Regions from separate parts of the Mesorhizobium maamorense genome, predicted to be linked through region 2. Evidence: predicted binding sites of a transcription regulator. Region 2 holds the regulator's gene; each other region holds the start of a gene.
The links. Region 2 encodes PhoB, which activates phosphate uptake and scavenging genes when phosphate is short. Its sites were predicted from a motif close to TGTCATNNANCTGTCAT; they were not measured.
Positions count from the first base shown of each region.

Region 1: the regulator PhoB is predicted to act here: its motif matches at 1,530-1,546, upstream of ugpB (sn-glycerol-3-phosphate ABC transporter substrate-binding protein UgpB).
Region 3: the regulator PhoB is predicted to act here: its motif matches at 1,290-1,306, upstream of ACIU1A_RS07365 (LTA synthase family protein).
Region 4: the regulator PhoB is predicted to act here: its motif matches at 852-868, upstream of ACIU1A_RS32025 (ceramide glucosyltransferase).

Region 1 is NZ_CP173356.1:4,892,359-4,894,559, forward strand. Features, by position in the region: gene ugpB (sn-glycerol-3-phosphate ABC transporter substrate-binding protein UgpB) at 1-1,273, opposite strand, end outside; gene tlpA (thiol:disulfide interchange protein TlpA) at 1,607-2,201, opposite strand, start outside.
Region 2 is NZ_CP173356.1:5,042,233-5,044,433, reverse strand. Features, by position in the region: gene phoU (phosphate signaling complex protein PhoU) at 1-706, shown strand, start outside; gene phoB (phosphate regulon transcriptional regulator PhoB) at 726-1,415, shown strand; gene ACIU1A_RS25175 (ROK family protein) at 1,423-2,201, opposite strand, start outside.
Region 3 is NZ_CP173356.1:1,454,739-1,456,939, forward strand. Features, by position in the region: gene ACIU1A_RS07365 (LTA synthase family protein) at 1-1,251, opposite strand, end outside; gene fabD (ACP S-malonyltransferase) at 1,528-2,201, shown strand, end outside.
Region 4 is NZ_CP173356.1:6,439,138-6,441,338, forward strand. Features, by position in the region: gene ACIU1A_RS32015 (Hsp33 family molecular chaperone) at 1-214, shown strand, start outside; gene apaG (Co2+/Mg2+ efflux protein ApaG) at 352-744, opposite strand; gene ACIU1A_RS32025 (ceramide glucosyltransferase) at 976-2,127, shown strand.

The sequences.
Region 1 (2,201 bases), 150 kb from region 2:
TGCCACGCGTGACCGCATTGTCGAGCGCCTGCTGGGCGCTTTCCTGGCCGGCAAGCATCTTTTCGAACTCCTCGTTCTGGATGTCGCGCACCTGCGGCAAGTTCGGCAACCGCACGCCCTTCGAATTGTCGGTCGGCGCCTTGCCCGTCATCTGCAGGATCGGCGTCTCGCGACCGGGATTCTTGTCGTAGAAGCCGGACTTTTTCGTCGCCTCATAGGCGGCGAGCGTCACCGGCAGGTATCCCGATTTCTGGTGCAGATATTCCTGCACATCGGTTTTGGACAGATAGGCGAAGAAAGCCGCGACGCCTTTGTACTCCTCGTCGGACTTGCCGCCGAAGACCCAAAGGCTGGCGCCGCCCGGCGTCGTGTTCTGCGGCGCGCCCTTGGCGTCGCTGTCATAGGGCAACTGGCCAATGCCGTAGTTCATGCCCGACTTGACGATGTCGCCTAGGCCGCCCGAGGATTCGGTGAAGATGCCGCATTCGCCGGCGAGGAATATCTGCTTGGCTTCGGAGGTGCGCCCGCCATATTTGAAGGTGCCGTCCTTGGCCAGATCGGCGAGCGCCTGGAAATGTTTGACGAAGATCGGCGAGTTGATCTTGAGTTCGACATCACCGCCGGCCAGGCCATTCTGCTGCGTGGCCCACGGCACATCGTTCCACGCCGCGAAGTTCTCCAGGTGTATCCAGGTCAGCCAGGTCGAGGTGTAGCCGCAAGCGGCGGCGCCGCTCGCCTTGATCTTTTTGGCATCCTCCCACACCTCGTTCCAGGTCTTGGGTGGGTTATTCACGTCGAGCCCCGCCTTCTGGAAGATGTCCTTGTTGTAGTAGAGGATCGGCGACGAGGAGTTGTAGGGGAAGGACAGCATGGTGCCGTCCGGCGTCGAATAATAACCGACGATGCCTGGCAGATACTGGCTCTTGTCAAAGTCCATCCCGGCGCCGGTCAGCACCTCGGCCACTGGCTTGATCGCGTCCCGGGCCGCCATCATGACGCCGGTGCCGACATCGAACACCTGGATGATGTCAGGCGACTGGCCGGCGCGATAGGCGGCGATGCCGGCATTCAGCGTTTCGGGATAGGTGCCCTTGAAGACCGGAACAATCTGGTAGTCGCCCTGGCTGGCGTTGAAATCCTTGGAAATCTTGTCGACGACCTCTGCGTTGGCTCCGGTCATGGCGTGCCACCAGCTGATCTGCGTGACGGCGAAGGCGGAGGTTGTGGAAAGCAGGGTCACGGCGACACCGGCCGCGAAGCCAAAGAACTTCATGTTTCGTCTCCCGTTATCATTGCTTGTCATTGGCGAAAGGGGCACTCCCGCAATGGCACTATGTGTCGTTCGCGCGCAGCGGACAACGGTTTTGTTGCGGGCGGGCGCACTTCATTTCCGGCTAAAGTAGCGTTCACTTCCGGATGGAAGTGACCCGGAAAGGATTGCATAGCGGCTTGCTTTTGAATTGATGAACCAGGGATCTGTCTCGAGACGGTCAGCGACCTCACCGACGGACGGTGTCTAACAGCACATGACAACACTGACATGACAACGCTGAAAAAGGCGTCGGTTTAAAGCTCGGTCGATGCGTGGAAAATTCCCGTCCCGCGCTCAGCCCGACGGGTTGAGCGCGGCCTCGACAAGCCGCTTGGCGTCCGGCCCCGACCACTCGGCCGGGCCGTTCATATGGGCGATCAGGCAGCCTTCGCCGTCGATCAGCATGGCGACGGGCAGGCCGAGCGCCAGGCCGCGCGTCTTGAGCTCGTTGAACAGCGCCATCGTCGAATCCCTGTAATAGCCGAGCGCCTCGACGCCGGTGTCCTTGAGGAACTTCTTCGGCTTCACGTCGTCGCCGGCATCGACGTTGACGGCGACGACCTGGAACGCATCGCTGCCTTTCTCCTTCTGCAAGGCGTCCAGCGCCGGCATTTCGGCGCGGCATGGCGCGCACCATGTCGCCCACAGATTGAGCAGCACCGTCTTGCCGGCATGGTCGGCGATGGTCATCGGCTTGCCGTCCGGGCCGTTGAAGGCGAGGCTCTTCATCGATTGCGGCGGATCGGCTGGCAAGAGCGCCGCGACCTCGCCGGTGGCGGCTGCGGCGATCTTCTTGGCGCGTTCGCTCTTGGCGGCGCAGGCGACATCGTCCTTGCTGTCTCCGACGGCGACTTGCGACGCGGCGTTGTTGCCAGACCGGCTCTCGCTG
Region 2 (2,201 bases):
GGCCGAACACACAGTCGCAGCCTTTGACGAAGATCTCGGACAGATCAGCAGGCTGATCCGCGACATGGGCGATCTCGCCTCATCGATGGTCGGCGGCGCGACCAAGGCGCTCCTGAATTCCGACAACGCGCTCGCCCAGCGCGTCGTCTCCGACGACGCGATCATGGATGCGCGCCAGCGCGAACTCGACGACCGCGCCATCACCCTGATCGCCAAGCGGCAGCCCATGGCGGACGATCTGCGCCATGTCGTCGGCTCGATCCGCATGGGCGGCGATCTCGAACGCATCGGCGATCTCGCCAAGAACATCGCCAAGCGCGTCGGCACCGTCGGCCTTGCCGCCACGCCGCGCGACCTGTCGCACTCCATCGACGCCATGGCGCAGCTTGTGCTGATCCAGGTGCAAGGCGTGATCGAGGAGTATGCGGCGCGCGATGCCGCGGCACTTGCGAAGCTGCGCGCCGACGATGAACGCATCGACGTCAAATACACGTCGGTCTTCCGCGAGCTGCTGACCTACATGATGGAGGATCCGCGCAACATCACCGCCTGCACGCATCTTTTGTTCTGCGCCAAGAATCTCGAGCGCATCGGCGATCACGTGACCAACATTGCCGAAAATGCCTATTATGTGCTGACCGGCACGCAATTGCCCGCCAATCGCCCGAAGCAGGACGAGACGGCGATGTCGGCGCCAGCGGCTTGACGGCAGGGGTGACCAGTCGATGATCGCGCCACGCATCATGGTGGTGGAGGACGAGGAGCCGCTGGGTGTGCTGCTCCGTTACAATCTGGAATCGGAGGGTTATCAGGTAGAGGTGGTGACGCGCGGCGACGAAGCCGAGATCCGCTTGCAGGAGAATGTCCCTGACCTTCTTGTGCTCGACTGGATGGTGCCGGCGGTGTCCGGCATCGAGCTCTGCCGCCGTCTCCGGATGCGGCCCGAGACCGAGCGGCTGCCGATCATCATGCTGACGGCGCGCGGCGAGGAAAGCGACCGGGTGCGCGGTCTCTCCACCGGCGCCGACGACTATCTGGTCAAGCCGTTCTCAACGCCGGAATTCATGGCACGCGTCAAGGCGCTGCTGCGCCGCGCCAAGCCCGAAGTTCTGTCCAGCGTGCTCAAGGTTGGCGACATCGTGCTCGACCGTGAATCGCACCGGGTCTACCGCAAGAAAAGCGAGATCCGGCTCGGGCCGACCGAGTTCCGCCTGCTCGAATTCATGATGCGACATCCGGGCCGCGTGTTCTCGCGCAGTCAGCTGCTCGACAATGTCTGGGGCGAAACGATCTATATCGACGAGCGCACCGTGGACGTGCATGTCGGCCGGCTGCGCAAGGCGGTCAACAACGGCCGCATGCCTGACGTGATCCGCACCATTCGGGGCGCGGGGTACGCGATCCGCGAAGACTAGGGATATGTCACGCAACGTTCTCGCCTATGCCTGATTTCGCCTGTGCCCCCGGCGCGAAAATTTCCTGGTCGACGAAGGTTAGCGCGCGCATGGCGCAGCCCTCGCGGATCAGCGGCAGTTCGTTCGGCTCGGTGTCGAAGGAAATCGATTTCGAGTGCTGGCCGCCGGCGGTCTGGGCAATGGCCTCGCGCAGAGCCGGCTCGATCAGGTCGAAGGCGGCGGCGCTGACGCCGACCATGGCGACCGGCGCCGGATCGATCAGCGCAAACAGGCTGCCAAGGCCGTAACCCAGCGCCTCGCCGGCCTTGCGGTAGGCTTCGCGCTCCGGCCCGTCCTTTTCGCGCGCCGAGGCCGCCAGGGTGCGCATGTCGGCGTCGCTGACGTCGACGGGCTCGGTGTCCTCGCCAAGCTGCCTCGCGTTGCGCCAGATGGCATAGTTGCCGGCATAGGCCTCGACGCAGCCGCGCCGCCCGCAGCGGCAGAGCGCCCCGCCGGGGCGATGGATCATGTGGCCGAACTCGCCCCCGGATGAATGGGTGCCGGTGAACAGTTCACCCTTCAGCACCAGGCCCATGCCGATGCCGTGCGACAAAAGTATGGCGATGAAGTCGTCGCGGTAGCGCTGGGGATTGCGCCAGCGCAGCGCCACCGCCATCATGTTGCAATCGTTCTCCATGGTGGCGGGAATGCCGAACTCGGCCTCCAGTATGTCGGCGAAGGCGATGTCGGTCTGCGGCGTGATCGGCGACCACAGCATGGTGCGCGCATCCGTGTCGGTGATGCCCT
Region 3 (2,201 bases), 3.0 Mb from region 2:
GGCATCGGCCTCGCTGATGATCTCGTCCGTCATCGCCGCGTCGGATGCCAGCGGCCCGCGCTTTTGCATCGGCGGCAGCGTCTCTTCCGATCTGAAGTCGTCGAAGCCGAAATCGGCATAGACCGCGCCGCGGTTCCAGAACCAGTTGGTGCCCGGATGGATGGCGCGCGCCCTGTAGCCCTCCCTCTTCAGGAAGGTCGCCAGCGACGGCGTCGGCGTGCGCACATATTGCTGGTAGGGGATGCTGCCGGCCGGCAGGAAGGCGTTGGAGAAGCCGGTCAGTGCCTCGAACTCGATATTGGCGGTCATGCCGCCGAATTCGGGTGAGAACATGGAGCCCGAACGCAGCGCCCGCACGTTGGGGATCGGATCGGGCGTGATGGTGACCCCGGGCAGCTTGGTCGGATCCCAGAAGGATCTGCTCATGACGACGATGATGTCGGGCTTTTCCTGGGGCACCGAGGCGGTCACCTGCGGCCTGTCGATGGCCGCGATCGCCTTTTCCGAATAGCCTGGCGGCGCCGAGACATGCGCCATCGGCACGTTAAGCGCGAAGGCGAGCGCAAAGCCGTTGGAGGCGTAATTTTCCTTCTGGTCCCACATGATCGGGATGATCTGCAGCCGGTCCCGGGTCCAGGAGAAGGTGGCATAGTCCATGATCGAGACGAAGAAGGCGAGCAGCGGCACGGCCAGCGTCAGCCGGGCGAGACGGCCCTTGCGGCTGAGTATGGGCACTTTTCGACGCCAGACCCGCCAGCCATAGATGAGCAGCGACAGGCCGGCGACGATGCCGACAATCATGGCAAGGGCAGTCATCGGACGGTCACGCACCAGAAGCGGCAGCAGCGCCACGATCTGGCGGGAGTAGAGGAAATCGGTCGGGTAGAGGGGATCGCCGAGATAATGCGATTTCTGGTGACCGATGAAAGCCAGCGAGAGCGTCAGCGGCGCGACGATCATCAGGCTTTGATAGCTGCGGCCGAAAACGGCATCGAGGCCGACCAGAACCAGTGCGAACACCACGATCGTGGTCCAGCCCGGCTTGAGCGGCTGCAGGAAGAAGGAAACCGTGCCGGCGAAGTCGCCGCGCACGATCAATTCGATGGCGAACACCAGGACGGCCGCGATCAGCAGGCTGGTCAGCCCATAGCGTATGGTCGGCCACTTCCGTCCCGGCAGGTAGCCGGTGGAAGGATCGTCTTCCAGAAACTGTGGCGCGGCTTTGCCTGCGCCTTTCGAAATCCTAGCCACTTTAACTTCCCCACCCAGCGACAGACCCGTCACTCGATTGTCATGGAATTGTCACGCAAAGCTAGCGCCTGTGGCGGAAATAAGAAGAGCCAGCAAACGATTCGTGAGCGGTTTTCATCAGGAGTGATCGCCAAAAAGCCTTTTGGAACAGGCACTCGGCCGGCAAAGCTGCCAAGGGGCCGGGTCGAACCGGGCTTGACTTGGCAGGCCGCGTTGCGTCACAGGCAGGAAAATTCGTGTATCAGGCAAGCAGAACCGAGCTTTGGGAGCCCACACATGGCCGTTGCATTCACCTTTCCGGGACAAGGCAGCCAGGCTGTCGGCATGGGCAAGGACCTCGCCGATGCCTTCCCCGAGGCGCGTAGGGTTTTTAGCGAAGTCGACGACGCGCTCGGCGAAAACCTGTCGAAGCTGATCTGGGAAGGGCCGGAAGAGACGCTGACGCTCACCGCCAACGCGCAGCCGGCGCTGATGGCCGTATCGCTGGCCGCGATCAGGGCCTTGGAAGCGGGCGGCTTCTCGCTGAAGGACAAGATTACCTACGTCGCTGGCCATTCGCTGGGCGAATATTCGGCGCTTGCCGCCGCCGGCTTCGTCTCGGTTGCCGATGCCGCCAGGCTGCTGCGCATCCGCGGCAATGCCATGCAAGCGGCGGTGCCCGCCGGCGAAGGCGCCATGGCGGCGATCATCGGACTGGAGCAGGCCGATGTCGAAGCCGCCTGCGCCGAGGCTGCCAAAGGATCGGTCTGCCAGATCGCCAACGACAATGGCGGTGGCCAGTTGGTGATTTCCGGCGCCAAGGCAGCGGTCGAACTGGCTGCCAAACTGTGCACGGAAAAAGGCGCCAAGCGAGCGCTGATGCTGCAGGTCTCCGCGCCCTTCCACTCGGCGCTGATGGCGCCCGCCGCCGAGATCATGCGCGAGGCGCTGGCCGGGGTAACCAAGAACGC
Region 4 (2,201 bases), 1.4 Mb from region 2:
CTATCGTCTGTTCCACGAGCATGGCGTGCGCGTCTTCGGCGGCGTTCCCGTCGCCGATCAGTGCTCATGCTCCCGCGACAAGATCCGCGGCATCCTCGAGGGCTTCTCCGCGCAGGAGATCAAGGACAGCACCGAGGACGGCGGCATCCACGTCGCTTGCGAGTTCTGTTCGACGCAATATGACTTCGACCCGGCGGAATTTACGACTCAGTAGGGTTTCTTGTTTCTCCCCGTTCTACGGGGAGAAGGGGCCCGAGAGCGGATGACGGGCGGCGCTGCCCCTCATTCCTGCCGGACATTTCTCGCCGTATGGTGACGGGGAGAACAACGCTGTCGCCGATTTCGCCGGGTCTAATTCACCGTCCGCCTTGTCCCCGGCAGGTCGAGTGAGAAGGCGGGGATGGCGATGTCGAATGTCTCGCCCCGCTCGTTGCGCATGGTGTAGTGGCCGACCATGATCCCCGACGGCGTCGAGAGCGGACAGCCCGACGTGTATTGGTAGCTGTCGCCGGGATTGAGTTCGGGCTGATCGCCGACCACGCCGGCGCCTCGCACTTCCTCGACCCGGCCGGCGCCGTCGGTTATGTGCCAATAGCGCGATAACAGCTGCACGAATTCGTCGGACTGGTTGTCGATCGTTATCTGGTAGCCCCAGACGTAGCGGTTTTCCGTAGGATCCGAGCGGTCCCCGAGATAGAACGGCCTGACCTGCACTTCGATGTTGCGCGTGACGGCGCGGTACATGAGCGGCTCCAAAACAAATCCGGTGCGGAACATTCGGCGCTCTTTGCGGTTCGATCAACCGTGCGCGTCCGAGTTGCTGTCCCTGAAGGGCAGGTGCCGACAAACAATGTCATTTGAGTGACACATGACAATGATGGTGTGCACCAGCAATGCCGGGCGACTCGGGCGCTCTGTCGAACTGTCGAAAACGGCCGCCAAGCGGGCCGGTTTTTCTGGAGTGACCGGATATCGATGGAACTCGCTCTCATAACCGGCTCGCTTTCGATCGCTCTCATCGCCTCAAATCTCGCCAGCATCCTGCTCGCCTGCTCGCGCCTGAAACGGCGCGCCGCCATCGCGCCGCCGGCCGGCAAGCCGCTGCCTGTGTCGATCGTCATCCCGGCGCGCGGCGTCGAGCCGTTTACCCATGAGACGCTTGAGCGCGCTTTCTCGCTCGCCTGGCCCCGCTACGAACTGATCTTCTGTGTCGCCCATGCCGACGACCCCGCGGTCAAGCCGATCCGCGCCGCGATTGCCCGCTTTCCAGCCGTGCCGGCCCGCCTGCTCACCGGCGACAACCGCGTCAGCGCCAACCCGAAACTGAACAACTGCGTCAAGGGCTGGGAGGCTGCGCGCCACGACTGGGTCATTCTCGCCGATTCCAACGTGCTGATGCCGAAAGACTACGTCCAGCACCTGATGGCGGCATGGCGCCGGGACACCGGCCTGGTTTGCTCGACGCCGATCGGTTCGCGGCCCGACGGCTTCTGGGCAGAAGTCGAATGCGCCTTTCTCAACACGCTGCAGGCGCGCTGGCAATATGCCGGCGAGGCGCTTGGCCTCGGCTTTGCCCAGGGCAAGAGCATGTTGTGGAACAAGCAGATGCTCGACGCCAATGGCGGCATCCGTGTGCTCGCCGCCGAGATCGCGGAGGATGCCGCGTCGACCAAACTGGTCAACAGGCTCGGCCTGCGCGTCAATCTCGTCGCTTCGCCCTTCGAGCAGCCGCTCGGGCAGCGCATGCCGGGCGAGATCTGGTCGCGCCAGGCCCGCTGGGCGCGCCTGCGCCGCGTCACCTTTCCGCTCTTCTTCGCGCCCGAGATCCTGACCGGCGTGGCGGCTCCGCTCGTGCTGGCGCTGATCGCCGCGGCCAGCGCCGGCGTCAGCCTGCCCATGACAGCGCTTTGCGTGCTGGCGCTCGCCTACCTGCCGGAATGCATGCTCGCCTCGGCAAAGGGCTGGTATCTGTCGCCGCGCATCGTCACCGCGATGATCGCACGCGACCTGATGTTGCCGGCGATCTGGATGCGCGGTTGGCTGGGCGGGGCCGTCGACTGGCGCGGCAACGCCATGACCATCGGCACCAAGGCGGCCGAGCTCGAAGAGACGCCCTCCCGCGCTTGATGTCGGCGGTTCAGCTTGATGTCGAGGAAGGTTATCGTATATACAAAAATTGTTGAACTAGGCTCTATTTTTGT